Regions from separate parts of the Ornithinicoccus hortensis genome, predicted to be linked through region 2. Evidence: riboswitches for the same ligand, from Rfam matches in the RefSeq annotation. Region 2 holds a riboswitch; each other region holds the start of a gene.
What was found. Region 2 has a riboswitch for S-adenosylmethionine ahead of FB467_RS01810 (LLM class flavin-dependent oxidoreductase). Riboswitches for the same ligand answer to the same signal wherever they lie in the genome.
Positions count from the first base shown of each region.

Region 1: another riboswitch for S-adenosylmethionine. It lies ahead of FB467_RS03895 (bifunctional o-acetylhomoserine/o-acetylserine sulfhydrylase); the one in region 2 lies ahead of FB467_RS01810 (LLM class flavin-dependent oxidoreductase).
Region 3: another riboswitch for S-adenosylmethionine. It lies ahead of FB467_RS04290 (flavin reductase family protein); the one in region 2 lies ahead of FB467_RS01810 (LLM class flavin-dependent oxidoreductase).

Region 1 covers NZ_VFOP01000001.1:849,680-859,056, reverse strand. The annotation lists gene FB467_RS03925 (beta-propeller domain-containing protein) at 1-1,315, shown strand, start outside; gene FB467_RS03920 (LuxR C-terminal-related transcriptional regulator) at 1,681-2,373, opposite strand; gene FB467_RS03915 (ATP-binding protein) at 2,373-3,641, opposite strand; gene FB467_RS03910 (PspC domain-containing protein) at 3,767-5,083, shown strand; gene FB467_RS03905 (hypothetical protein) at 5,086-5,532, shown strand; gene FB467_RS03900 (hypothetical protein) at 5,558-6,688, opposite strand; SAM riboswitch class IV at 6,832-6,948, shown strand; gene FB467_RS03895 (bifunctional o-acetylhomoserine/o-acetylserine sulfhydrylase) at 7,239-8,549, shown strand; gene metX (homoserine O-acetyltransferase MetX) at 8,549-9,377, shown strand, end outside.
Region 2 covers NZ_VFOP01000001.1:404,730-414,106, reverse strand. The annotation lists gene FB467_RS01845 (HNH endonuclease) at 1-772, opposite strand, end outside; gene FB467_RS01840 (DNA glycosylase AlkZ-like family protein) at 858-1,976, opposite strand; gene FB467_RS01835 (penicillin-binding transpeptidase domain-containing protein) at 2,128-4,128, shown strand; gene FB467_RS01830 (CPBP family glutamic-type intramembrane protease) at 4,213-4,857, shown strand; gene FB467_RS01825 (NAD(P)H-binding protein) at 4,854-5,897, shown strand; gene FB467_RS01820 (GNAT family N-acetyltransferase) at 5,926-6,474, shown strand; gene FB467_RS01815 (hypothetical protein) at 6,484-6,666, opposite strand; SAM riboswitch class IV at 6,753-6,868, shown strand; gene FB467_RS01810 (LLM class flavin-dependent oxidoreductase) at 6,891-8,024, shown strand; gene FB467_RS01805 (alpha/beta hydrolase domain-containing protein) at 8,189-9,377, opposite strand, start outside.
Region 3 covers NZ_VFOP01000001.1:931,488-940,864, forward strand. The annotation lists gene FB467_RS04260 (cell wall-binding repeat-containing protein) at 1-1,699, shown strand, start outside; gene FB467_RS04265 (purine-cytosine permease family protein) at 1,766-3,295, shown strand; gene FB467_RS04270 (cysteine hydrolase family protein) at 3,308-3,856, shown strand; gene FB467_RS04275 (hypothetical protein) at 3,964-4,248, opposite strand; gene FB467_RS04280 (DinB family protein) at 4,577-5,272, opposite strand; gene sfnG (dimethylsulfone monooxygenase SfnG) at 5,394-6,575, opposite strand; gene FB467_RS04290 (flavin reductase family protein) at 6,577-7,122, opposite strand; SAM riboswitch class I at 7,428-7,516, opposite strand; gene FB467_RS04295 (hypothetical protein) at 7,577-8,209, opposite strand; gene sigK (ECF RNA polymerase sigma factor SigK) at 8,380-8,838, shown strand; gene FB467_RS04305 (anti-sigma factor) at 8,835-9,377, shown strand, end outside.

The sequences.
Region 1 (9,377 bases), 440 kb from region 2:
CTCGATCCGGCTGGAGGGCGACTACCGGTCGGCCCGGATGATCGACGGCTCGGTGCGGATGGTGATGGTGACCCCACCGCAGGGGTTGGCCCTGAACTACCCCCGGACCGGGTCGATGGCCTCGGAAGCGGCAGCCGAGGAGGCCAACCGGGCGATCATCGCCAGGAGCACCATCGAGGACTGGGTGCCCCACCTGCAGGTGCTGGACGCCACGGGCGCCGTGCAAGAAACCCGCCCCGTGCTCGACTGCGCGGACATCTCGAGCCCGCGGCAGTTCAGCGGCCTCTCGACCCTGTCGGTCCTGACCTTCGACCTCACCACCGACGCCCTCGAGCCCACCACGGGCACCGGACTCGTGGCCTCGGGCCAGACCGTCTACGCCTCCCACGACCGCCTCGTCGTCGCCACCAGCCCCTGGGACCTCTGGTCGATGGGCTGGGCGACCGACCTGGCCGAGCCCCCCGAGAGCGCCACCGACCTGCACACCTTCGACATCAGCGACCCCGCCGCGACCGACTACGTCGCCTCGGGGACGGTGCAGGGCTGGCTGCTGAACCAGTTCGCCCTCGACGAGCAGGACGGCACCATCCGGGTGGCGACCACCACCGGGGACACCTGGGGGCAGTCGCCGGACTCCGAGTCCGCCCTGATTGTGCTCCGGGAGGAGGGCAACGAACTGGTCGAGACCGGCCGGGTCGACGGGCTCGGCAAGACCGAGCAGATCCACGCGGTGCGCTACCTGTCCGCGGACCTGGCCGCCGTGGTCACCTTCCGCCAGGTCGACCCGCTCTACCTGGTGGACACCTCCGACCCCACGGCTCCCGCGCTGTTGGGCGAGCTCAAGATCCCCGGCTATTCGGCATACCTGCACCCGGTCGGGGAGGACCTGCTCCTCGGGGTCGGGCAGGGCGCCGACGTCGAGACCGGCGCGACCGAGGGGCTGCAGGTCTCGTTGTTCGACATCGCCGACCCCTCGGACCCGCAACGGGTAGGCCTGCTGTCCTGGGCGGACACCTACTCCCCGATCGAGTGGGACCACCGGGCCTTCCTCTTCTGGCCCGCCACGGGTCAGGTCTTCCTTCCGGCCAACAGTTGGGCCGAGGACGAGAAGGAGAACTTCGGCGGCGTGCTCACCGGCACCATCGACGGGTCCGTCCTCACCGAGGGGCCCCGGGCCACGACCGCGAAGGGCAGTTGGGGCGAGGGCCCCGCCCGGGTCCTGGTCGTCGGCGACCAACTCTTCGCCGTCGACTACGAGGGCCTCTCCCGGTTCGACCTGGCGACCATGGAGGGTGGCCGGATCACCAACTGGTGACGCGCCCCCGGCCCCTGGCGCTGACTGGCTGGTGACCGCTCCGGTCCCTGGCGCAGACCGTGTACTGACGCGCTCCCGGCCACTGGCGCCGGCTGTGGGGAAACTTTTGGGGCCCATAGCCCCCACTTGTTTCCACACCAACCCCGCACGCGGGCGGCGGCTGCGACCGGACCCGGGTCAACACCTTGGCGTAGCGGACCCAGGCTCGGAGCAAGACTGAGGGTGAGCGGAGTCTGAGGCCGGCGGTCCCGGGTCGGACACAACTCGCGTGGAAACTTGTGGGGCCTATAGCCCCCATTTGGTTCCACACAAATCCTGCGCCTTGGCTCGAGGGGCGCCGGGACAGCGGCAAAGCGGCCCCAGCTTCAGAGCAGGCGCCGGCCCATCGCCCAGGCGGTCAGCTCGTGCCGCGAGGACAGCTGGAGCTTGCGCAGCACGGAGGAGACGTGGGTCTCCACGGTCTTCACCGAGATGAAGAGCTCCTTGGCGACCTCCTTGTACTGGTAGCCGCGCGCGATGAGCCGCATCACCTCGCGCTCCCGCGCGCTGAGCCGGTCCAGCTCCTCGTCGACCTCCGCGATCTCACCGGCCGCGGCGCCGAACGCGTCGAGCACGAAGCCCGCCAGCCGTGGGCTGAACACCGCGTCCCCGTCGGCCACGCGTCCGATCGCACCCGCCAGCTCGGTGCCGCTGATCGTCTTGGTCACGTACCCACGGGCGCCGGCCCGAATGACCGCGATGACGTCCTCGGCGGCGTCGGACACCGACAGTGCCAGGAAGCGCACCGGCCCACCGGACTCGCTCAGCGCCCCGGGACAGCCGGTGATCACGTCGCTACCGCCCTTGCCGTTGCCGCCTGGCAGGTGGACGTCGAGCAGCACCACGTCGGGCCGGGTCTGGGTGATCACGGAGACGGCCGAGTCGACGTTGCCGGCCTCGCCGACGACCTCCAGCGGGCGCCCGCCGCCGGTCACGCCCGCCTCCCCGAGCTCGGCCTTCACCCCCGAGCGGAACATGTGGTGGTCGTCGACCAGGACGAGCCGGATCGGTGCGGTCATCAGGGTGCTCCTTCGTCGCTCTGCGTATGGGGACTCGCACCGGGCAGGGTCAGGCTCACCTCGGTGCCGTGGTCCAGTCTCCGGATCCGGGCCGTGCCGCCGTGCCGCTGCATCCGGCCCAGGATGGACTCCCGGACCCCGAGCCGGTCGGGCGACACCGCCTCCGGGTCGAAGCCGGGCCCGTGGTCGCGCACGAAGGCCTCCACCCCGGACGGCCCGACCTCGACGTAGGCGGAGACCGGTGGGGCGCCGTGCCGTACTGCGTTGGTCATCGCCTCGCGCAGCGCGCTGACCAGGGCGTTTCCGGTCTGGTCGAGGTCACGGTCGCCGGTCACCACGACCTCGATCGGCACGCCGTGCAGGTCCTCGACCTCGTGGCCAACGGCGGTGATGGCCGAGGCGAGGCTGCTGTCGCTGCCAGAGGGTCCGGCATACAGCCAGTTGCGCAGCTCCCGTTCCTGGGCCCGGGCCAACCGGTTGACCTGGGCCGGGTCGTCCGCGCGGCGCTGGATCAGCGCCAGCGTCTGGAGCACCGAGTCGTGCAGGTGGGCGGCGATGTCGGCCCGCTCTGTCGCACGGATCCGCTCGGTCTGCTCCCGGCGCAGGTCGCGCCACAGCCGCATGGCGTAGGGGGCGACGATGAGGGTCACCCCGACCAGGACGACGAGCACCGCGACGGCCATGTCCCACAGTTCGCCCAGGCCCTGGTCGCGGCTCACCACCATGATCAGCCCGACGACGGCGATGGCCACCCCGATCGCGAGCCGGGTGACCGCCTGGTTCCGCTGCGGGCCTTCACCGGGCACCCAGCGACGACGCGTCGCCTCGTCCAGCTGGGACCAGGCGAACACCGCGCCGAGGGCCACCACCAGGAACGGGATGGTGAGGTCCAGCCGCAGGTTCACCCCCAGGCCCTGCAACCCGAACACGGCGCCGGTGACGATCAGCGCCACCCCGATGAACAGCACCCAGAGCGCGGAGTCCGGGACCCGCAGGCGGTCCCCCAACCAGCCGGTCGGGCCACCCTGCGCGGCTTCCTCCCCCGTCTCCCGGCCCGGTCGCTCCCCGGGGTCCTCGGCGACAGTGGCCCACAGCACGCCATACACGAGGAAGCCCAGGCCCCCGGCGAACGCCAGCAGGACGAAGCCCACCCGCAGCGCGTTCGGGTGCAGCCCGAGGTGCTCGGCCAGTCCCGCGCAGACACCCGCCAGCTCGCGCCCGTGCACGGCGCGCCGCAGCGGCGGGCGGGGATGGTCGATGGTCTGCACCCCTCCATCCTGTCCCACCGTGGGCGCTGGTCCCACCGTGATCGACCGAACTCAGGGTGCGGCCAGGGTCCGGTCAGGGTCGCCCCTCATGGCGAGGGTCGGCCCGCAACCGGCACCGTGGGGGTATGACGAACACACCTGGGGGCCAGGGGCACCACCCCGGCACCGACTCCTTCTTCGACGCGTTGCGCCGGATCGACCTGCGCCGCGACCCCGACGCCTGGATCGGGGGTGTGGCCGCCGGGACCGCGCGACGTTTCGGGCTGGACCCGCTGGTGATCCGGATCGCTTTCGTGGTGGCGGCACTGATCTTCGGCTTCGGCGTCGCGCTCTACCTCTGGGCCTGGCTGCTGGTGCCGGACCGGTCCGAGCGCACCCACCTGGAGCAGGGCCTCCGGGAGGGCCGCGGGGAGTCCATCCTGCTGCTGGTGGTCACCACCTTCGCCACGATCGGGATCCTGCCCTGGTGGGGCGGTCCCGGTGGCTGGTGGGGCGGCGGCTGGTGGTTCGCCTCCGTGGTGCTCACGGTCGCCGTCGTGATCGGCGTCGTCATGCTGCTGCGCTCGACCGGGGTGCTCGACGGGTCCGACCCGAACCGTGGCGGCACGTTCCGGCACGAGACCACCGGTGCAGGCTGGACCGGCTCGCAGCAGACCGGTCCGGGCTGGGCGGGCTCCCAGGACACCGGTCCGGGCTGGGCGGGTGCCGTGGGCGCCCCCGACGGACCCCGGCCGCCCCGGCGCGGCACCGCAACCCCGCCGCGGCCACCCCGGCAGCCCGCACCACCGCGTCCGATCCGCGAGCGCCGCAAGACGGCCGGCGCCACGACGGGACTCATCGCGACCGGACTGGCCATGCTCACCTTCGGCGGCCTGCTGTGGGCGGGGGCGCAGTACGACCTGCCCGGCAACACCCTGGCGCTCGCCTGCGCAGGGGCTCTGGCAGTGCTGGCCGTGGTCGTCCTGGGGCTCGGGGCCGCCGGACGCCACAGCGGGTGGGTCGGGTTCCTGGCCCTGGTCAGCCTGGTCGGGACGGTCGCCTTCGCCCCGCTGCCGGACGACTACCAGGTCTCGACCCGGGTCGGCCAGGACACCTGGCGACCGACCAGCGTCACGGCGGGCGAGCAGTTCGCCCTCGGTGCGGGCGAGGGCATCCTCGACCTCACCGGGCTGGACCCGGACGCGGTCGACGGAGAGACGATCCGGGCCGATGTGAACGTCGGCCACCTGCGCATCCAACTGCCCGAGGACCTGACCGTCCGGATCGAGGCCGGCTCCGGCATCGGGACGGTCAACCTGAGCGGCCCGCCCTTCCAGGACCAGGGGTTCTCGGTCACCGGCGGGCTCAACGTCAACGAGGACCTCGTCGTCGGCGACGGTCCGGTGGATCTCGTGATCGACGCCCAGGTGGGCATCGGCCAGGTCACGGTGGAGAGGAACTGAGGATGATGAACGACGACAACCAGCTCCGACCGCACGCGGAGACCCCGGACTTCCCGGTCGAGCGCACCGAGATCCCGGAGTGGCGACAGGTCGCCGCCGATGACGACCGGACCCGGGAGGTGCCCGGGCCTCCCGCGGCCGAGGAACCCACCGATGGCTGGGCGTCCTCCGGCTCGGGCGGCAGGGACCACCCGGGAGCCACGACCGACGCCGACCCGACGCCCCCACCCCCGCAGCCGGAGCGGATCCCGGCACCCACCGGGCCGGCCTGGGGCACCGTGGCCTTCGGAGTCGTCTGTCTGGCGGTGGCCGCCGGCGCGCTCACCCTGCAGTTCGTGGACATCACCGTGGACTGGAGGTATGCCGCACCCCTCGCCTTCGCGGGGGTGGGCGCCCTCCTGGTGCTGGTGGGCCTGGTCGGGCTGGCCGGTCGTCGCAGTCAGGAATGAACCCTCCGACCGGGCTCACCCCCGGTCATCCCCCGGGGGTGAGACCGGTCGGCTCCTCCATGGGCGGCACCTCGTTGCAGACCCCGACCGGCAACAACCCGGTGAGCGTCAGGGTGGCCGCCCCGCCCGGCGCGGCGACCGGATAGGTCAGCTCGCCCACCCCGTCGGCGAACCCGACGGGCGGGGGCGGCTCCACCACGAACCCGTCGGCGAACGTGATCGACTCCACCAGTGGCCAGTCCGCCGCCAGGTCGGCCCGGGCGCCCAGGTCGACCATCGCCGCCTCCTCGGTCACCCCCTCGGGGTAGGCCAGCCGGACCGTGGCCGACCGGCCGGTGAAGGCCACCGCGATCCCCTCGACCCGGAGCAGGCCTGGCACGTCGTGGTCCGCCACGACCTCGTCCTGGTCCTCCTCGGTGGCATCCACCCCGAGCGCCTCGTGGAACGGGATGCAGCCACGGCGCAGGTAGAGCGACTCGGCATCCGTCCCGGCCAGCCTGACCACCGCAGGGTCTGCGGCGATCGTGGCATCCCCACCGGTCGCACCCCCCGACACCACCACCGACTCCTCCTGCTCCAGGTGCGCGCCGGCCAGCGGTCCCACGCCGTCGGCCACCGCCCGCTCGACGCCGTCCGGGTCCAGGTCGGGCCGGAGCCCGAGGGCCAGGCCCGGGGCGTCCCCCGTCCAGCGCGCCTCCCAGTCGACGTCGTCCTGGGTGAAGCCGTACCGCAGCATGAACCGGGAGTTCTCCTCGCGCAGCGCGCCGTCCGTCAGCAGGACGGTGCTCTGCGACACCTGCCCCCAGAACTCGATCCGGTCGGTCATCAACCACTCCGAGGTCATCTCGGGCACGCCGAGGCGCTCGCGGATGGCGTCGAAGTCGGTGATCGTCACGTGGGTCGCGGTGTCCGGCACCAGGAACAGCACCGCGCCGGACGGTGTGCCGGACCGGGCGGGAGCCGTTCCGGTCGTCCGGGTCGCGTCCTGCGACCGGGACTCGTCCCCCGGCCCGGACGCCCCGGCCGCGTCGGACCCGCTGCCCACGGCGACGCCGGTGGCCTCCTCCCGGTCGTCCGACGGTCCCTGTCCGGCGCAGGCTGTGACCGAGACCACGACCAGGGCCGACACTGCGGCGAGGCGGGGGCGAAGCGGCATGGAACGACAGTAGCCCTCCGGCCACCGCCGAAGCACCACGCCGCCACACCAGTCGTTACCGAAGCATCTTCAGTCACGACCGGTTGATGGCCCCGATGAGCGCATTGACTTCGCGGGATTGTGTGGGGTTATATGTGTCCCAAGGTCATGAGTTCCAGCTTCGAGCCCCGGCTTGCTGGACGGCAACCCTCCACTCGCGGTGGGGTGCCCCGGGTGATGACCTGGCGGGACGCCATACGGCGTTCTCGCAAGCGCGGGCCACTCACCCGAGAGGCCCAGAGACGCTGACGAAGGAGCGCCGCTGTGACCTGTCGAATGTGTAGCCGCTAAGCCCGGCACGCAGACCCCTGCCCCCACCCCACCGCCGCTCGGCCCGTCGGCCGTCCCCCGGCACGGGCGGGGTTACCCGTATGCCGTCGGGCGCCGTGGCGCAGCCCGCCCTGCCGATGCGCCGCCGGCTCCCGCACCACCGTCCCCACGCACACATCCCCACGAATATCCCCACCACCATCCCCACGGATGCATCCCCACGAATCAGGAGACACCGACCATGACCTGGTCCTTCGCCACCCGCCAGATCCACGCCGGACAGACCCCGGACGCCGCCACCGGCGCCCGCGCACTGCCGATCTACCAGACGACCTCCTTCGTCTTCGACGACGCCGACGAGGCGGCGGCCCGGTTCGCCCTCCAGGACCTCGGCCCCATCTACACCCGGATCGGCAACCCGACCAACGAGACCGTCGAGGCGCGGATCGCCGACCTCGAGGGCGGGGTGGGCGCCCTGCTGCTCGCCTCCGGCATGTCGGCCACCACCCTGGCGATCCTCAACGTCGCCCAGGCCGGTGACCACGTCGTCGCGTCCCCGAGCCTCTACGGCGGCACCCAGAACCTGTTCGCCCACACCCTGCCCAAGCTCGGGGTCGAGGTGAGCTTCGTGGAGGACCCGACCGACGCCGAGTCGTGGGCCGCCGCCGCCAACGACCGCACCAAGGTGTTCTTCGCCGAGTCGCTGGCCAACCCCAGCAGCCAGGTGCTGGACACGGCCGCGGTGGCCGACGTGGCGCACCGCATCGGGGTGCCCCTCATCGTGGACAACACCATCCCGACGCCCTTCCTCACCCGTCCGATCGAGCACGGCGCGGACATCGTGGTGCACTCGGCGACGAAGTACCTGGGCGGCCACGGCACCGCGATCGGCGGCGTGATTGTGGACTCCGGCAACTTCGACTACGCGCAGCACGCGGAGCGCTTCCCCGGGTTCAACACCCCGGACGAGAGCTACCACGGGCTGGTCTTCGCCCGCGACCTCGGGGTGGGCAGCCCGCTCGGGGCCAACCTGGCCTACATCCTCAAGGCACGGGTGCAGCTGCTGCGCGACCTCGGGCCGGCCATCGCACCGTTCAACGCCTTCCTGATCGCCCAGGGGCTGGAGACGCTCTCGCTGCGGATCGAGCGCCACGTCGCGAACGCCAAGCACGTGGCGAACTGGCTGCTGGACCACGACCAGGTGGAGTCGGTCTCCTACGCGGGGCTGCCGGGCCACCCCTCCTACGAGTTGGCCCAGCGCTACCTGCCCGGCGGGGCCGGCGCGGTCCTGGCCTTCGAGATCCAGGGCGGCCTCGAGGCCGGCAAGCGGTTCGTGTCGGCGCTGGAGCTGCACTCCAACGTGGCCAACATCGGTGACGTCCGCTCGCTGGTCATCCACCCGGCCTCGACGACCCACCAGCAGCTGACCGAGGAGGCCCAGCGCGCGGCCGGGGTCACCCCGGGCCTGGTCCGCCTGGCCGTCGGGCTGGAGCACATCGACGACATCCTCGCGGACCTCGAGCTCGGGTTCGTGGCGGCCAAGGGGGCCTGATGCCGGTCGGGCTGTCCACCGGGACCCGGCGACGCTCACGCGTCGTCGGCGACCTCACCCTGGAGTCGGGGCAGACGCTGCCCGACGTCCGCCTCGCGTACGAGTCGTGGGGACGTCTGAACGAGGCGGGCGACAACGCGGTGCTGGTGCTGCACGCACTCACCGGCGACTCCCACGTCGAGGGTGACACCGGACCGGACAGCCCGACCGCGGGGTGGTGGCCCGGCCTGATCGGGCCGGGCCGCCCCCTCGACACCGACCGCTACTTCGTCATCGCACCGAACGTCCTCGGCGGCTGCCGGGGCAGCACCGGGCCCTCCTCCCCGGGACAGGACGGTCGGCCGTGGGGTTCGCTCTTCCCCCGGCTGACCGTCCGGGACCAGGTCCGGGCCGAGGCGCTGCTCGCCGACCGCCTCGGCATCCGCAGCTTCGCCGCCGTGGTCGGCGGGTCGATGGGTGGGATGCGCGCCCTGGAGTGGGCGGTCACCTTCCCCGGCCGGGTGAAGCGCTGCCTGCCGATCGCGACCGGGGCCGTCGCTACTGCCGACCAGATCGCCTGGGCCACACCGCAGCTGTATGCGATCCGCGCCGATCCGGCGTTCCACGGCGGCGACTACTACCCCGGCCCGGGTCCGCGCGCCGGCCTGGAGGTCGCCCGCCAGATCGCGCACGCCACCTACCGCAGCGGCGGGGAGATGGGTGAGCGCTTCGGCAACCAGCCCCAGCGGGGTGAGGACCCGGCACACGGCGGACGGTATGCCGTGCAGTCCTACCTGCAGCACCACGGCCGCAAGCTGGTCCGACGGTTCGACGCGAACACCTACCTGC
Region 2 (9,377 bases):
CATCGGCCATGATCTGGGACTTGGAGCGCTCGTCCCCGGATGCCTTGAGCGCGGTCGCGTGGTCGGCCAGGGCCTTGTGGCAGGCGATGGCCGCGGCGGCGGGCAACCGGGCCGAGAGAAGCGCCATCACATCGGGCACCGGGCGGACCCAGACGCCCCGGTCCTTGGCGGCCTTGCGGGCCCGCCGGACCAGGGCTTGCGGGTCCAGCTCCTGGACCAGCGCGCGGACCTCGGCCCGAAGCTGATTGGCGGACATGCCGTGGACCCTCGGGGCGAGCACCTCATCGATCCGTGCCCGGTGGTGTGGCTCGAGGCAGACGGTCTCCTCGGTGACCATGCGCGCGGCGCCGGCATCCAGGTCGCCGGCGGCCAGGGCGGCCAGCATGTGGGGCATCTCGGTGACCAGCGCCCGGGAGGCGGTGAGCTCCCGGCTGGACCGGTAGGGCGAGGTCTTGCGGGTGAGTGCCAGGTCGTCGGCCACGGCCCTGCCCCGGCGGGAGGCGGGCACACCGTTGGAGGCCTGCCGGGCCAGCTCGTCGGTCTGGAAGCGTGCCGAGAGGCGGGCGGTGGCGGCTGCGGCGGCACGGGTGAGGTCCTCCAGCCCACGCAACGCGTCCAGCACCTCGTGCTCGGGCACCTCGTCGGCGGTGGTGTCCTGCAACCGGGCCCGTAGTGCGGACACCTGCCCGATCAGGCTGTCGGGCTCCGGCGGGAGCGGGGCCGGCGCGGCGGGCAACCGGTCCACACCGACGGACTCTTCGATGAGTCGCATCCACCCCACCCCCCGGTGAGTCCTCCCGGTCGAGACCCCTCGTCCCAACCTCGTGACACCACGCTACTCGTACAGGTGTGCGATGTCAAGCATCCGTTCCCACCGGTTCCGACATCTTCAGGTCGAGCTCGAGCCACTGCGCCAGGTCCTCGATCTCCTGCTGGACCTCGCCGGCCATCGCCGTGTCGAACGGCTCGTCCTGGTGCACCGCGTCCACTCGCAGCACACCCGAGCCCACGTCCGCGGTGGCGTCGACCTTGCCGACCAGGCGGTCGGCATACAGGACGGGCATCGCCCAGTAGCCCCACCGCCGCTTCGCCGCGGGCTTGAACATCTCGAGCTGGTAGTCGAACTCGAACAGCTCGACCATCCGCTTGCGGTCGATCAGCAGGCGGTCCAGCGGGGACAGGATGGCCGTCCGCCCGGTGAACGGCTGGTCGAGCAGCGTGGGGTCGACGCGCCAGGTGCCCCGCACGCCGTCGACCACGGCCTCCTCGCCGACGTCACCCACGTCGTTGGGCTCGGTCGGCGCTTTGGCGGCCCGCGCGCGGGCGATCCCCAACGCCTGCAGGCGCCGCTCGCGCAGGGTGCGGTCCGCCTCGTCGGGGGGCACGGCGGGCAGGTCCGGATAGATCCGGGAGGCGAGGTCCCACAACCGCTCGCGCCCGTCGTGACCCGCGGTCGCGATCTCGCCGCGCTCCACCATGAGGTCCAGCAGCATCCGGACGTTGCGGTTGTTGTTCCACCCCGAGGACCGCCACGGGACCGCGCAGGTGTCCGGCAGTTCGCTGGCCGGCAACGGGCCGTCCTGGCGCAGCCGCTCCAGGATGTCCGCGTGACACTCCGCGTTGGCCGCGATCCAGCCCTCCTGCGCGATCCGCCAGGCGGGCGCGTCGACCCCCGGCCACGCCGCCATCTCCGCGTAGAACAGGGCGATGTCCTCCGCGGGTCGCGCGAAGCCGGTGAGATCGACCAGCTCCAGCCGGTCGAGCGCGTCGTCCAGCTCCGCGGGGTCGTATGCCGACCCGAGCCTGCTCCATGCCACCAGTTGGGCGCTCGGTGCCCCGACCGGACGCGCCGGATCCAGCTGCAGCACGGTGAGCCGGCGGGCGACGGCCATCAGGTCGGGCAGCCGGTCGGCGGTCAGCGCCTGTGCGCTGACCGCGAGCCGTCGCGCGTCCTGTCGGGAGAGGTGGTGCACCATGGACTCCGACGGTAGCGGTGGGCGGGGACGACGGCAGGTGGAGTCCACGCCGAGGGCGGGCCGGATCCGCCGGAAGGCCTGCGCCACGGCGACTGTCACCGGACTGTGGCACCGTGGTCCGAAACCGAAGACCGACGGAGTTGATACGCCCATGAGGACCCGCCTCGCCCTGCCGCTCGTGCTGCTGGCCGCCGTCGGTCTCAACGCCTGCAGCGACGAGCTGGAGGGGTCGCCGCAGGAGGTCGCCGACCAGGTGGCTGCGGCGCTGGAGACCGGAGACTTCTCCCGGGCGCCGCTCGTGCCGCAGGACGGGGCGCCCGCCGAGGGGGAGGGCGGTGGCAGCGACCCGACCGAAGGCGCGCCGGCCGGTGTCGACGCGGCCGTGACCTCGGCGGTGCCCGACGGGGTGGCCGGTGAGGCCGCCCAGGCGCGGGACGTGGCCTATGCCGGGATGGGGGAGGTACCCCTGACCGTCGAGGCAGGCGACGTGTCCGTCACGGAGGAGTCGGCGGAGGCCACGCTCACGCTGACCTGGGACCTGGAGGGGGACGAGGAGTTCCAACTCACGGCGCCCCTGACGATGAACGTCGTCGACGGGGCGTGGGCCGCGACCTGGCAACCGGACGTGCTCGGCATACGGCCGGGCAACCACCTCTCGCTCCGGACGGTGGCCGCCGAGCGGGCCGACCTGGTGGACCGGGACGGGGAACCCCTGCTGACCGAGCGCCCGGTGCGGCGGTTCGGGATCGACAAGACGCTGGTCGAGGCGGACGAGGCCGCGGAGTCCGCGCAGGCGCTCGCCGAAGCCGCCGGCATCACCCCCGGTGACTTCGTCGCGGCGGTCGAGGCGGCGGGGCCGGAGGCCTTCGTGGACCTGATCACCTACCGGGAGTCCGACGGCGACGGGGACGCGCTGGCGGCCGCCGCGGACGACATCCCGGGGGCCCGCGCCCTCGAGGAGGAGCAGGTGCTCGGGCCGACGCGGACCTTCGCGCAACCCCTGCTGGGTCGGGTGGGCCCGGTGACGCAGGAGATCATGGAGGCCGATCCCGGTCAATACCAGGTCGGCGACGTGGTCGGGCTGTCCGGCCTCGCCGCGGCGCTCGAGGACGACCTGGCAGGCTCACCCGGACTCCTCGTGGTGGAGGAGTCCGCCGACGGGGAGGTCGTCGACACGTTGCTCGAGCGCGCCGCCGAGGATGCGGAACCGGTCCGGCTCACGCTCGACTCCGGGCTGCAGGAACTCGCCGAGGAGACGTTGGCCGACGTCGGACCGTCGAGTGCGATCGTGGCGCTCGACTCCGCGTCCGGTGACCTGCTGGCCGTCGCGAACGGGCCGGGGTCCGAAGGGGTCGACACGGCGCTCGCGGGACAGTATGCGCCCGGATCCACCTTCAAACTCGTCACCGCGCTCGCGCTGCTGCGGTCCGGCATGACCCCGGAGAGCACGGTCGAGTGCACCGACTCCCTCGACGTGGACGGCTACCGGGTCACCAACGTGGAGGAGTACCCGGCCTCCCAACTCGGCGAGATCCCGCTGTCCAGCGCCCTCGCGCACTCGTGCAACACCGCCTTCGTCGCCCAGCGCGACGCGGTGTCGATGGGGGACCTGGCCTCGGCCGCGGCCGACCTCGGGCTGGGTGGGACCTGGGGTATGCCGGTCACCGCCTTCAGCGGGTCCGTCCCTGAGGACGCGGAGACCGAGACCGAGCACGCCGTGTCCATGATCGGTCAGGGTCGGGTGCTGGTGTCCCCGGCCGCCATGGCCGGGGTGGTCGCCAGCATCCACCAGGGCTCGACGGTCGTGCCGCGGGTGCTCGCCCATGACGGCGGGGTGGACGACGCCACCGCGACCACCGCGGCCCCCGGCGGGGAACTCAGCCCGGAGGAGACCGCCGCGCTGGAGGAGATGATGCGGGGGGTCGTGACGCAGGGCGGCGCCTCGATGCTCGAGGACGTCCCCGGCGACCCGGTCCTCGCCAAGACCGGCACCGCGGAGTTCGGTGAGGAGGACCCGCCCCTGACCCATGTCTGGATGGTGGCCACGCAGGGCGACCTGGCGGTGGCGGTGTTCGTGGAGGAGGGCTTCCGGGGCTCGGCGACCGCGGGGCCGTTGATGGATGCGTTCCTCACCGGGGCGGCCGAGGACTGATCGATCGCCGCCCAGTCCGCGTGGGCGTTGTGATGACTACCCCTTCGGCCGACATGTCGGGCGATCAGCGACCACAATGGCCCGGTGAGGACGACGGCACAGTTGGTGTGGACCGATCACCGGGTGGCCGCCCCGCTGATCGCCGTGGCCAGCCTGGTGCTGGGCACCGTGCTCCTGGCGTTGGCGGTGCGGAGCGAACCCGGCGACCCGATCTTCTTCCTCTGGACGCTGGCCGTAGCGGTCGTCTGGGTCGGCGGTGCGGTGTTGATCGGGGCACCGGTGCCCGCCGGTCGGGGTCGGCCGGTCCCTGCCTTCCTGCTCGGACTCGCGTTGGTCGGGCTGTTCCTGGTGGGCGCAGTGCTCGTGGCTCGTATCCCCGTCATGGCGGGGCCGGTGGAACGGCTGCTCGACCACACGACGTCTGGCCCACTGCTGGTGGTGTGGCTGGTCACCGCGGTCACCGGAGCCTGCGAGGAGGTCTTCTTCCGCGGCGCGCTGCACACCATCGTCCCTACCCGGTATGCCGTGCCCGTGACCGCGGCCGCCTACACGTTGACCACCCTCGGCGCCGGCGTGGTGCTGCTCGCCCTGGCGGCCGCGGTCCTGGGAGTGGTGACCGGGCTGCAGCGACGGTCCACGGGCGGGGTCCTCGAACCGGTCGTGACCCACCTGACCTGGTCGACCGGCATCCTCTTCCTGCTTCCCCCCGTCCTGGAGGCCCTCCGATGACCCGCTCCACGGCATACCGCGACCGCACCGTCCTCGTGACCGGTGCCACGGGCTACATCGGCGGGCACCTCGTGCCGGTGCTGTTGGCGCGCGGCTACCGGGTGCGTGTGCTGAGCCGGCACCCGGACGCGGTGGCCGCGCGGGCGTGGGGTGGCCAGGTCGAGACCGTCCAAGGCGACGCCACCGACGGTCCGAGCCTGCGCCGGGCGACGGAGGGCGTCGACGTCGCGTACTACCTGTTGCACTCCATGGACGGGCAGGGGGACTTCCGGGAGGGCGATGCCCGGATGGTGCGGGAGTTCGTCGCTGCTGCCCGGGAGGCCGGAGTCGCTCGGATCGTCTACCTCTCCGGGCTGCACCCGGAGGGTGAGCTGTCGCCACACCTGGCCTCGCGAGTCGAGGTGGGTCGCATCCTGCTGGAGTCCGGTGTCGACACGGCCGTGCTCCAGGCTGCCGTCGTGATCGGCGACGGGTCGGCCTCGTTCGACATGCTGCGCTACCTGACCACGCGACTGCCCGCCATGGTCGCGCCCGTGTGGGTGCGCAACCGGGTGCAACCGATCGCGGTGCGGGACGTGCTGCACTACCTGGCCGGTGCGGCGGATCTCGACCCCGGCATCAACCGCACCTTCGACATCGGCGGCCCGGACGTCTTGACGTTCGCCGAAATGATGCAGCAGTTCGCCCAGGTCGCCGGCCTGCGTCGCCGTCTCGTGGTGACCGTGCCGGTCCTCACGCCCGGGCTGGCGAGTCACTGGGTGGGGCTGGTGACGCCGCTGGACGCCGGACTCGCCAAGCCGCTCGTCGGCTCCCTGGTGCACGAGGTCGTGGTCCGCGAGCGCGACCTCGACGCGCTGGTGGGACCGCCGCCGGGCGGCACCGCCGGGTACCGCCGGGCGGTCGCCGAGGCGTTGCGCGAGGCGGACCCTGACCCGCACCGCTGGGGACCGACGGCGATCGGGGCTGCCGGACTGGTCGTGGGGGCGGTCGGTGGGATGGCCCTTGTCCGTGCAGTTTCTGCGGCTCGCCGGGTCAGCTGATGACCGGCTGCCCGGTAGCGTCGCCTCCGTGACCATCAGCTTCGTCCGACTCGACCCGACGGGTGACGACCGGGACGGGCTCGTCGACTTCATGACCCGCAACGAGTTCCCGTTCCACGTGCGGACCTGCCTGACCTCGGAGCAGGTCGGGGCCTCGATCGCCGAGGGGGCCTTCCGGGACGAGGACAACGACTCGTTCTGGATCGAGCACGACGAGCTGGGCCGGATCGGCTTCTTCCGGTTGGAGGACCTCACCGATGGTGCGCCGCTGTTCGACCTGCGCCTGGACGGAGCGTTCCGGGGACGGGGTCTGGGTGTGCCGATCCTGCGGGCCGCCGCCGACCACGTCTTCGGCACGATGCCAGCGGTCAACCGGTTCGAGGGGCAGACCCGCGAGGACAACATCGCGATGCGCAAGACGTTCCTGCGCGCTGGCTGGGTCAAGGAGGCGCACTACCGGCAGGGGTGGCCGGTCGAGGGCGGGGCGCCGGTCGCCTCGGTGGCCTACGGGATCCTGCGGCAGGACTGGGAGAGCGGCGGCACGAGCACGTTCGACTGGGACGACCTCGGGGACTGATCGGACCACTCAGCCCCGATCAGATTTCCCTGCAGCTGGAGGCAGCTGGGCCACCGTCTCCAGGCCCGCGACGGGATAGGCCGACAGGAGCGCCCTGCCCACCTTGCGCTCGCCGGCGCTCAACTCGCCCAGCCGGTCCCGGGTGAGTTGCGCGACGGTGACGGGCGGGTCGTCCTGGTGCTCCTCGTCCATAGGGGACTGAGGCTAGAGGAAAGCCGTGGTCACCGGGGAGGGGGCGGATTGCCGGCGCCCGCGGTCGGGTCGGTATTGTCGGTGCCGGTCGAGAGTTCCGGTGTCCAAGCCCTGGCTGAGCCGGACGGCAACCCTTCCGCATGGTGACGGGGTGCTCCAGGTGATGACCAGGCTGGCCTACCCGGGTCCGCAAGCACGTATGCCGATCTGTCCCAGGAGTTCTCATGCCCGTCCCGTTGGGTGTCCTCGACCTCGTCCCCGTCAGCAGCGGCGGCACCGCCGCACAGGCGCTGACCAACAGCCGAGACCTGGTGCGCCGGGCCGAGGCGGCCGGCTACCACCGCTACTGGTTCGCCGAGCACCACCTCAACCCCGGGGTCGTCGGGTCGTCCCCGGCGCTGACCATCGCGCTGACGGCGGGGGACACCACGCGGATCCGGCTCGGCTCGGGCGCGGTGCTGGCCGGGCACCGCACCGCCCTGTCGATCGCCGAGGAGTTCGCGCTCCTGGCGGCGGCCTTCCCGGGACGGATCGACCTGGGCCTGGGGCGTTCCGGACTGCGCCGGGCGCCGGGGGCTGACAAACCGACGGGTCTGCCGCCGCGCCCCGCGGCGCAGGAGTACACCACCCCCGAGGGGCTGCTCGTCCCAGCGCCGGTGGCGCTCGGTCCGCTGCTGTCCGGTCCCCGGTTCCGCGCGAGCCAGTCGTTGCTCTACCTGAAGGGGGCGCAGCCGGAGGGGTATGCCGAGATCGTCACCACGATCCAGGACATCCTCGGCGGGACGTTGGAGGTCGGGGAGTTGTCGCTCGACCGGGCCGCAGCCGACACCCCGAGCGACCCCGAGCTGTGGATCCTGGGGAGCTCCAAGGGCGAGTCCGCGGCGCTCGCCGGGCAGCGCGCGTTGCCGTTCGGCGCGAACTACCACGTCGCGCCGTCCGGGGTGATCGACGCCGTCGGCCACTACCGGGACAGCTTCGTCCCCGGTGACCGGCTGACGGCACCGCACGTGACGGTCTCCGCGGACGTGGTCGTGGCCCCCACCGATGACGAGGCCGAATACCTGGCGGCCGGCTACGGGCAGTGGGTGGCCTCGATCCGCACCGGCCGCGGGGCGATCCCGTATCCCACGCCCGAGGAGGCCGCCGCCGACCCGCTGCCGCCCGAGGAAGAGGCCCTGGTGGACGACCGCCTCCGGACCCGGTTCGTGGGGAGTCCGGAGAGGGTCGCCGACCAGCTCGGCGTGCTGCAGGCCGCGACCGGCGCCGACGAGCTGCTGATCACGACGATCACGCATGACCACGAGGCGCGGGCGCGTTCCCACGAGCTGCTGGCCGCCGCCTGGTTCGCCCGCCCCTGACCCCACCACCCGACCGGACGTGTGACCGGGCGGCCCCACCACCCCACCGGACGTGCGACCGGGCGGCCCCAGGGGGTGACCGGACGTGCGACCGGGCTGTCTCTAGGGGCGACCGGACGCGTGACCGGGCGCCCGCCGTCCTGCCGACGGGCGCCCGGTCGGCGTCAGCGGACGGAGATGCCCTTCGCCTCCTCGATCATCGACTGGGCATCGGCCGGGAGTAGGTAGCCCTTGCGGACCAGGGAGTGTGCCCAGGTCGAGTACCGAGACACATACCGGTCGTCGGAGCTGTAGCGCTCCTCGAGCGACCGGCGCGGGTCGCCGTTGTCGATCCGCTCCGCCTTCGTCGCGGCGAACGGGATGAAGGATCCCAAGGAGCCGCACAGCTCGCCTTCCGCGTTGCCGGCCGACCGGTGGTTCCACCCGGTGTAGGTGGCCAGCGGCGCCTCCAGAGCGGGCAACCGGATCCCGGCCCGGGAGTTGCCGTCGACATCGACCCGGGGCACCAGGACGGCATACTCGGCACCCTCGGTCGGAGGCGTCGTGGCGTAGTCGGTGACCCTCAGGTAGTTGAACAGTCCGTTGTAGGTCACGCCCGGGATATCGGGGAAGCGCGTCTCGTCCTGCGCCGAGCCGACGAGCGTGCCGGCGTCGGCCGAGCCGTAGTTGCTGGCCGGCGGGGTGACCCCGTCTGCCGTCCAGCTGTCCAGGCGCAGGACCAGCGATCGGATGACCGCCTGCGTGCCGAGCGGGGTGTTGACCTGCTGGCAGATCCCGAGGTCGTCGTTCGGCGGCAGGATGGCGTTCGCCCCGCCGTGCGGGGTGCCCGCCACCATGTAGAGCCGGACCGTGTCCGGCATCGTCACGTCGGTCGGTCCGGCCGGGTCCCCGTCGGTCACCACGAGGGAGCCGCGGGCACCCCATACCTCGTACTCGCCGTCCACGTGCATGATCTTGGGGCAGGTCTGCGTGGCGCTGCAGGCCTGCAGGATCCCGTCGGTCTCGCCGGTCAGCGGGTCCTGGATGGTGGGGTAGGTGAACGGGAACTGGTCGCCGCGCTGCAGGTGCTCCTCGTGCTGCTTGGACCAACGACCGACCTGGGCGAACTCGTAGTTGAGCCAGATGCGGCGGGAGCCCGCGATGATCGGCATCGCCCCGTCGAAGATCTGTCGGCCGTCGAGGTCCTGGTTGAAGCCTTCGTAGATGAACTCCCGGAGGTAGCGCCCGCTCTGGGACACCCCGAGCGCCACGGCATTGTCGATCGACTCGCCGCCGAGCGGATTCGGGTTGCCCTCCTTGTCCTGGTCGGCGAACCGCAGGAACGAGTTGATGTCCCGGGTGCTGAGCAGGCCG
Region 3 (9,377 bases), 530 kb from region 2:
GGAGTCGACGGTGGACCTCTACCTGCCGAGCGGCCAGCTGCGGGTCTACCGGGGGGCGATCACCGGCACCCACACCGGCTCCAGCGCCCTGACCACGGTCAACGCGCTGCCGATGCAGCAGTACCTGCGCTCGGTGGTCAACACCGAGATGCCCAACTACTTCCACGCCCAGGCGCTGCGGGTGCAGGCCGTGGCGGCGCGCACCTACGCGCTGCGGGGCAGCGGCGGCACGCCCTCCTACGACACCTGTGACACGACCTACTGCCAGGCCTACTCCGGACGTGGGGTGCGCAACAGCAACGGCACCATCACCTCCCACGAGCACCCGAACGCCGACGCGGCGGTCGAGGCGACGAACGGCCAGGTGCTCACCTTCAAGTTCGCCGACGGCGTCACCCGGTTGGCCACCACGATGTACTCCTCCTCCACCGGGGGCTGGACCACGACCGGGGGCGCCGGCCACGACTACCTGGCGGCCCACGCGGACCCCTACGACGCCGTCGCGGGCAACGCCCGCAACTCCTGGACCGCGGAACTGCCGGCCTCCTCGCTCGAGGCGCGCTACGGCATACACCGGGTCGAGCGGGTGCAGATCCTGACCCGGGACGGCCACGGCAAGTGGGGCGGACGGGTGCTCACCGCGCGCGTCGAGGGCTACACCTCCGGGGGGCAGTACACGTATGCCGACGCCACCGGTGGGGGCCTGCAGATGGCCCGCCCGTGGCCGGCCTGGAACAAGGGGCTGTCCTCCAACTACTTCACCTTCACCGGTGGCGGGACGCCCCCGTCCGCCGACCCGGTCCGGCTCTCGGGCACGGACCGCTACGGCACGGCGGCCGAGGTCGCCAAGGCGTGGAGCCCGGGCGTGAGCGTGGTGTATGTCGTGTCCGGCCAGCAGTACCCAGACGCGCTGACCGCGGCGGCCCGGGCCGGGGTCTACGACGCCCCGGTGCTGCTGGTGAAGAAGGGCTCGATCCCGGCCGCGACGGACTCCGCGCTGGTCCGGCTCAAGCCGCAGCGCGTCGTCGTGATCGGTGGCACGGGCGCCGTGTCCTCCACCGTCGCGACCAAGCTGAAGGGCTACACCACCAGCGGCAACCTGCAGCGCGTCGCAGGATCGGACCGGTACGAGACAGCGGCCGCGCTCGCCTCCTACTACCCGTCCGGCGGCAGCCGGGTCTACCTGGCCAGCGGCCAGAACTTCCCGGACGCACTGGCCGTGGCGGCGCTCGCCGGTGACCAGCAGGCGCCCCTGCTGCTGACCCGCAAGGGCGGCCTGGACGCGGCCACCGTGGCCGAGCTGAAGCGGCTCAACGCCGGCGAGGTCGTCGTGCTGGGCGGCACCGCGGCGATTTCCAAGAAGACGGCCGAGCAGGCCGCCGGCCACACCCGCAGCGGCTCCTACACCCGGCTGGCCGGAGCGAACCGCTACGAGACGGCCAAGGCCGTGGCCGCGAGGTTCCCGGCCGGGTCCTCGCCCGCGCACGTGGCCTCCGGCCAGGAGTTCCCGGACGCGATGGTCGGGGCGGCGCTCGCCGGGCGCCGCGGCACCCCGATCCTGCTCACCCGGGCCGACAGCGTCCCGCCCGCGACGGCGTCGGCGCTGCAGCGGCAGAGCCCCTCGCAGATGTACGTCTTCGGCGGCAAGGCGGTGGTGCACGACAGCACGCTGGCCGACCTCGGGGAGTACCTGCCCTGATCACCCGCACCGGTCGAGGGCCGCAAGGTCCCCGGTGACCGGGCGTGCCTGTGGGACCATGCGCCCATGACTGAGTCCAACCCTGCGCAGGGGCAGCTCCGGGAGCGGGAGCGCACGTTGGTCGAGACCAACGGGATCGACATCATCGCCGAGTCGGAGCGGACCGCCAAGCCGTCCGACCTGTTCTGGCCCTGGTTCGCGGCCAACGTCTCGGTCTTCGGGATGAGCTACGCCGCGTTCGTCTACGGCTTCGGCGTCTCCTTCGCCCAGGCGATCCTGGTCACCGTTGTCGGCGTGACCCTGTCCTTCCTGTTCTGCGGCATCATCGCGATCGCCGGCAAGCGGGGCTCCGCACCGACCATGGTGCTGTCCCGGGCCGCGTTCGGGGTGAACGGGCAGAAGGTTCCGGGGGTCTTCTCCTGGCTGATCTCGATCGGCTGGGAGACCTTCCTGGCGATCATGGCCACGCTGGCCACCGCGACCGTCTTCGGCGAGCTCGGCTGGAGCAGCGGCACCACCACCAAGGTGATCGCGTGCGTGGTCATCGCCGCGCTGATCGTGCTCGCCTCGGTCGCCGGCTACCACACGATCATCGCGATGCAGTCGGTGCTGACCTGGCTCACCGGGGCGATCACGATCCTGTACATCGTGCTCACCTTCGGCGAGATCGACATGTCGGTGGTCACGGCGCTGCCGGGCGGGTCGACGCAGGCGGTGATCGGGGCGCTGGTGATGGTGATGACCGGTTTCGGGCTCGGCTGGATCAACATCGCCGCGGACTGGTCGCGCTACCAGCGGCGGGACGCCTCGGGCGGGGCAATCGTCTTCTGGAACACCTTCGGTGGCGCGCTCGCGCCGACCCTGCTGGTCTGCTACGGCCTGGCCCTGGCCGGCACCCAGCCCGGCCTCATCGACGGGATCGCCAACGACCCGATCGGCACGTTGGCCACCATCCTGCCGAACTGGTTCCTGGTGCCCTTCCTGGTCGCGGCCGTCCTGGCCCTGGTCAGTGGCGCGGTGCTGGGCATCTACTCCTCGGGGCTGACCCTGCTCAGCCTGGGCGTGAAGATCCCCCGCCCCGCGGCGGCCGGGATCGACGGCATCATCCTGACCCTGGGCACGATCTACGTGGTGTTCTTCGCCGAGAACTTCCTGGCGCCGTTCCAGAGCTTCCTGATCACCCTGGGCGTGCCGATCGCCACCTGGGCCGGGATCCTGATGGCCGACGTGATGCTGCGCCGCCGGGACTACGACGAGCACGCGTTGTTCCACGGCTCCGGCCGCTACGGCGACTGGAACTGGACCTCCGTGGCGCTGATGGCGGTCGGCTCAGTCGTCGGCTGGGGTCTGGTGATCAACAGCTTCGCCGAGGACGCCGGGTGGAACAACTGGCAGGGCTACCTGCTCGGCCCGCTCGGCCTCGGTGGCCGCGATGGCGACTGGGCGTGGGCCAACCTGGGTGTCTTCGTCGCCCTGCTCATCGGGTTCGTCGGGTATGCCGTGCTGCAGGCCGGCGCGGTCCGTCGCCAGGAGGCCGCGGCGCCGGTCGCGCCCGGTGGGGGCGCCGGTGACGGCGCGGACCGGACCGCGGTGTGAGGGGGCAGACCGGTGAGTGACCAGCCCTGGTTGGTGGTGATCGACCCGCAGGTGATCTTCGCCGACCCGTCCTCGGACTGGGCCGCGCCGCGGTTCTTCGAGATCGTGGACCCGGTGCGGTCCCTGGCCGAGCACTTCGGGGACCGGGTCGTGCTGACCCGGTGGGTGCCGCCGGCGGAGAAGGTCGGCTCCTGGGTGCCCTACTTCGAGCAGTGGTCCTTCGCGGACAAGCCGGCCGACGACCCGCTCTTCGACCTGGTGCCGGCGGCCGCGGCCCTCGGCGCACGGCATACGGTCGACGAACCCACCTTCGGCAAGTGGGGCGAGCAGCTCCGGTCGATCACCGGGCCGACGCCGCACCTGGTGCTGACCGGGGTGGCGACCGACTGCTGCGTGATCTCGACCGCGTTGCCGGCCATCGACGGCGGCGCGACGGTGACCGTCGTCTCCGACGCGTGCGCCGGGTCGGACGACACCAACCACCGACGGGCGCTGGACGCGATGGGGCTCTACGAGCCGCAGCTGTGGGTCAGGACCACCGCCGAGGTGCTCGGCGGCTGACCGGCCTACCCCGTAGCCGGACATACAGAGGGCCCGCCCCGGATCACGGGGCGGGCCCTCTGTTGCGGGACCGGGCGTCCGGCCGGCGGCCGAGGCTGGGGACAGGCCTAACCGGCTGCCGAGGCGGAACTCTGCACGGTCCGTGGGGACTCCTGCACGATCACGGCGTGCAGGTAGGGGCTGGTGAGGTTGTGCGGCAGCGCGCGCGCCCACAACCAGGGGTCGTCGTAGAAACTGATGATGCGGGGCCCGGGGAAGGCCACCATGGACTCGCCCAGGTCGAGCGCGCTCCGCGAGCCGGTCACCCGGTGCGTGCCGTCGTCCCTGACCTCCAAGGTGGTCACCACCTCGGTGAACCGGTGGTGGGTGGACCGGAGTTCGACTGTGATCATCTGACCGCCCTCATGACATCGCGCGCCTCGGACCGACCTTGCGAGTCACCATTCCCGGCTCCCTCCGACGACACAACGGCTATGAGTCTAGGCCGGATCTGTCGCCGTTGTGTCGCCCCCACGGTGCGCCCCGAACCTCTCACCCCCGCTGCCCGGCAACGACTCTCACCTCCCGCGCCCACCCCCACCCCACCCCCACCCCCGACCGGACGCGTGAGGTGGCGGTCCCCACCCCTGACCGGACGCGTGAGGTGGCGGTCCCCACCCCTGACCGAACGCGTGAGGTGTCGCCCGTCGTCTCCGTCCGTGGCCGACCCGCGGGCCGGGACTACCTCGCCCTGCGGTCGTCCTCCTCCCCAGCCCGTCGACCGCCAGGATCCACCTGTCGTGCGGCGTCGCCAGCCGCCTCCTCGAGCCTGGCGACGTAGTCGGTCCACCACTGCGCATCGCCAGCAGGCATGTTCGGGCGATCCGGGAACAGGCCGACGGCCCCGTCGATCATCTCCCGGACGATGTCGGCCTGGCCGGCGTGACGCTGGGTCTCGGTGACCATGTGGACCAGGATCTGGTGCAGCGTCACGTTGGCCTTCTCGGGCGCCCACCAGGGGACCCGCCCCGGAGCATCGAGCGGCAGGAGGCGGATCGTCTCATCCGTGTGCGCCCAGACCGCGTGGTACAGCCCGAGGATGTCCTCCCGGGTTTCCCGGCTGGTCGCCCACATGTCGGCGTTATCTTCGGCGTCCTCGGCGAACCACGGCAGTTCGATCTCCGAGGGCCGCCCGAAGGTGTCGCCCAGGTAGCCGAGCTCGACGCTGGCCGTGTGCTTGACCAGCCCGAGCAGGTTGGTCCCCGTGGGTGTCATGGGCCGTCGGATGTCGTACTCCGAGAGGCCGTCGAGCTTCCACAGCAGCGCCTGGCGCGCGTCCCGGAGGTAACGGTGCAGGGTCGCCTTCGGATCACTCGGCGGCGGCGCCGACACCGGGTCGTTGCCGCCGCCGAGTGCTGGTCCCTTGTCATCGCCCATTCCTCGAGCATGCCAGCCCGTGCGTCCGGATGCGGGTGAATACCGCCAGCTCATGCGTCTGGTCGGGGGTGGAGGCCGACCGCTCGCGCGTCCGGTCGGGGAGGGGAGGGGACCGCCGGAGTCAGCTGACGAGGGCAGCCTCGGCCCGGTGCTCGGACGAAGCCCCGGACGCCGCCTCGGCCCGACCCTCCTCCTCGAGCTGGCGGACTAGCGGGATGACCTGCTCGCCGAAGCGCTCGACGTCCTCGTGCACGTGCAGGAAGCCCAGCAGGAGCAGGTCGACGCCGACCCGCTTGTACTCCACGATCCGGCGGGCCACCTGCTCGGGCGTGCCGATCAGGCCGGTGCGGAAGCCGTCGTTGTACTGCACCAGGTCCTTGAACTCGCTGTCGGCCCACATCCCCTTCTTGTCGGCGGTCGCGGCCCCGGCCTGCTTCACCGCGTTGCCGAAGTCGTTGACCTTGTCGACGTCGGCCTTGGCGATGATCTCCTCGACGACGGAGCGGGCCTCCTCCTCGGTGTCCCGGACGACGGCGAACCCGTTGAGGCCGAAGCGCACCCGGCGCCCGTTCGCGGCGGCCTGGGCGCCGACGTCCTCGATCTGCTCGGCGGCACCCTCGAGGGTGTTGCCGTTCATGAAGTACCAGTCGGACAGGCGACCGGCCATCGCCCGGGCGGACGTGGAGTTGCCGCCCTGGAAGACCTCCGGCTGCAGCCGCGGCTGGGGCCGGAAGGTGACGTCCCTGGTGCGGTAGAAGTCGCCGCGGTAGGTGAAGTCGTCCTCCGCCCACAGGCCGCGGAGCACCTCGATGAACTCCTCGGCGCGGCGGTAGCGCTCCTCGTGGTCCAGCCAGGGCAGGCCGAGGTCGGTGTACTCCTTCTTGAACCAGCCGGAGACCACGTTGAGGCAGAACCGGTTGTCGTGCAGGTCCTGGGCGGTGGCCCCGAGCTTGGCCAGCACCGTGGGCGGCCACTGGCCGGGGTGGACGGCCGCGATGACCTTGAGCCGCTCGGTCGCCGACAGCAGGCCGAGGGAGAAGGACACCGACTCGTGCTGGGCGTCCGCGCCGTAGGAGGCCAGGTAGCGCACCTGCGTCAGGGCGTAGTCGAAGCCGACCCGCTCCGCCGTGCGGGCCACGTCGATGTTGTATGCCGGGGTGTGATTGGTCCGCTGCTCGATGGTCGAGACGACCAGCCCGCCCGAGACGTTGGGCACCCAGTAGGCGAAGGCGAGCGGGTCGGAGCCGGGCGCCCCGGCTCCGGACTGGGCGACGGCGTTCGGCTCGTGCGTGGTGTCGGTCATGTCAGGCTCCGATCGAGGGGGTGAGTGGGGTGTAGCGGCCGGCGTGGTGCACGAGGGGCCGGCCGGTGGAGGTGATGGCGTGCTCGACGCGGGCGATCGCAACGAAGCTGTCGCCGGCGTCGACCAGGTCGTGGATCCGGGTGATCAGTCGTGCGGTGACGCCGTGCACGGCCGGCAGGCCGTGGTCGTCGAAGGACCACGCGCCGTCGTCGACGAAACGCTTGCTGCGGTCCCGGGCGAACCGGTCCGCCAGGTGCTGCTGATCCTCACCCAGCAGGTGCAGGGCCGCACGCTGGGTCTGCGCGATGGTGACCAGCGAACCGGAGGTCTTGGCCACGTTGAAGGACACCAGCGGCGGCGTCAGGGAGACCGACGCCACGGAGATCGCGGTGAAGCCGACGGGTCCGCGGGCGCCGGATCCGGTGACGACCCACGCGCTGGCGGCGGCCCGCGCAAAGGAGCCGCGCAGGTCGACCGCGGGGGCGTCGGCCGTGCGGCCGGGACCGAGGTCCCGGTCGAGATAGGTGGGGGACAGGCTGAGGGTCATGGGGTACTCCTGGGAGCGGGTATGGGGTCGGGCGGGGTGCTCGCTCAGCTGCGGGTATGCAGGGTGCCCGGGTCCCGCGGGCCGGTGGGTATGCCGGGGCGCGGGTGCGGCAGATCCCGTCCGGTCGGCCGTGGGCCGAGTCGGGCCGGGTCGGCCGCAGGCCGGAGCGGGGGGACTGAGCGGGTGGGGCGGCGGTCCGGCGCGTCAGGAACGACAGGCGCCGACCGCCCGACGCATCAGGTCGACGGTGCGCCGCAGGTGCGGGGTGTGAGTCACGCGCGGGAACGTTGCGTGTGGCACTGGGTCCTCCATCGGTCCTGGCGTGAGCACCTGCCCGGGTGGGTGGTTGCTGCGGCGTCGATGAGCCAGGTCTCTCGGCCGCTCTGGATGGGTGCGCCTAGTCGACCACAGGATCTTCGGCCATGTCAATCCACCGGGTCCGGGAGCCGCAGGATCAGCGGGGTGCCCGGAGGCGCACCGCCCGGAGAAGGGTGAACGGACCCGGTTGCGGCAGACGGATCCCGGTGAGGGCCTCGGCCGTGGTCAGACCGACCGCGAGGTGCTGGTCGGGGAGGTGCTGGTCGGGATCGGCCGTCCCGCCACCGTGCCGACTCGCCGCGGCCATCGCCGCGGCGAGGGCGGCGGACAACTCGCCGGTGTGCTCCGGACGGGTGTTGCTGCCCGGCACGGTGTCGGACAGGTCGTAGCCCTCAGTGGTCTCGCCGTCGACCGCGGAGGCGACCCGGACCCCGCTCCCGGTCCACCGCACCGAGATCGCCACGCCGCCCAGGGACAGCCGGTCGACGAGCGCCGCGACGTCGGTGCCCACCGGCTCCAGGACGACGGCACCACCGAGCGTGGGCACCAGGCCGGCGAGGGGATCGTCGGGGTGGGTGCTGTTGTGGTGCAGTAGGCCCGGCAGGCGGGTGCGGGAGGGGGTGGCCCTGCTGAGGTGGACGACCTCACCGACCCGGTAGTGGTCCCGGCCCCGGACCCAGAGCGCACAGCCCGAGGCGCGGAGTGGCTCGGCCCAGCGCCGCACCAGCGACCGGTAGTGGGAGAACACCTCGTCCACCGCACCGGTCATGGTCACACCGTAGTCAGGTCGCCTCGTCCGCGCGGCCGACCCGGCGATAGGGCAGGATGGAGGCAATGCGCGGCGACCAGGACGGCCCCGACCTGGCGACGACACTCGTCGCCGTGGCTCGCGGCGACTAGGCCGCGTTCGCCACCCTCTACGACGCGACGGCCCCACGGGTGCACGGGTTGGTGCTGCGGGTGTTGCGGGACCGCGCCCAGGCCGAGGAGGTCACCCAGGAAGTGTTCCTGCAGGTATGGCGGACGGCCGGTTCGTTCGACCCGGAACGGGGCAGCGCCGTCTCCTGGTTGCTGACCCTGGCGCACCGTCGGGCGGTGGACCGGGTCAGGTCGGTGGTGGCCCAATCCGCACGGGAGGATGCCTACGAATCACGTCAGGCAACACCCCCGTTCGACGCCACGGCGGAGGTTGCCGAGGAGCGATTGGAGGCGGCCGACGTCCGGGACGCGCTCGGGGGACTGAGCGCGATCCAGCGGGAGGCGATCGAGTTGGCCTACTTCGGGGGACTGACGCACCGCGAGGTGGCGGAACGGCTCGGCATACCGCTGGGCACGGCGAAGACACGGATCAGGGACGGATTGGGCACGATGCGGGACCGGATGGGAGGTGCGCAGTGAACGACGAGGGTAGCGTGCACGACCTGGTGGGCGCCTACGTGCTCGATGCCGTTGACGACCGGGAGCGCGCCGCGTTCGAGGCGCACCTCGCCGGGTGCGCCGACTGTCGGCGGGAGGTGGCCGAACTGTCCGCCCCCGTGGCCGACCTGAGCGCCGGCCTGGAGGAGACGCCCCCGGAGGGTCTGCGGTCCCGCCTGCTCGAGCAGATCGCCCAGGAACCCCAGGCCCAGGAGCCCCAGGCAGCCCAAGAACCTCGGGCCCTCCACGAGGACCGGGGCGTCCCCGAGCCCTCCGCCGCCGAGGAGCCCCGGCCCGGACGGCGTCGCGCCTGGTGGGTGGGGATCGCCGCCGCGGCGGCCGTAGGCGTCGGCGCCGTCGTGGTCACCCAGTGGGGCACGGGCGAGCCGGAACCGGCGGTGGTCGCGGTCCAGGACGTGCTCGACGCGCCGGACGCGCAGCGGAGCACCGAGACGGTCGACGGAGTGACGGTCTCGGTGGTGACCTCGGCGTCCCTGAACCGGAGTGCCTTCGTGGCCGAG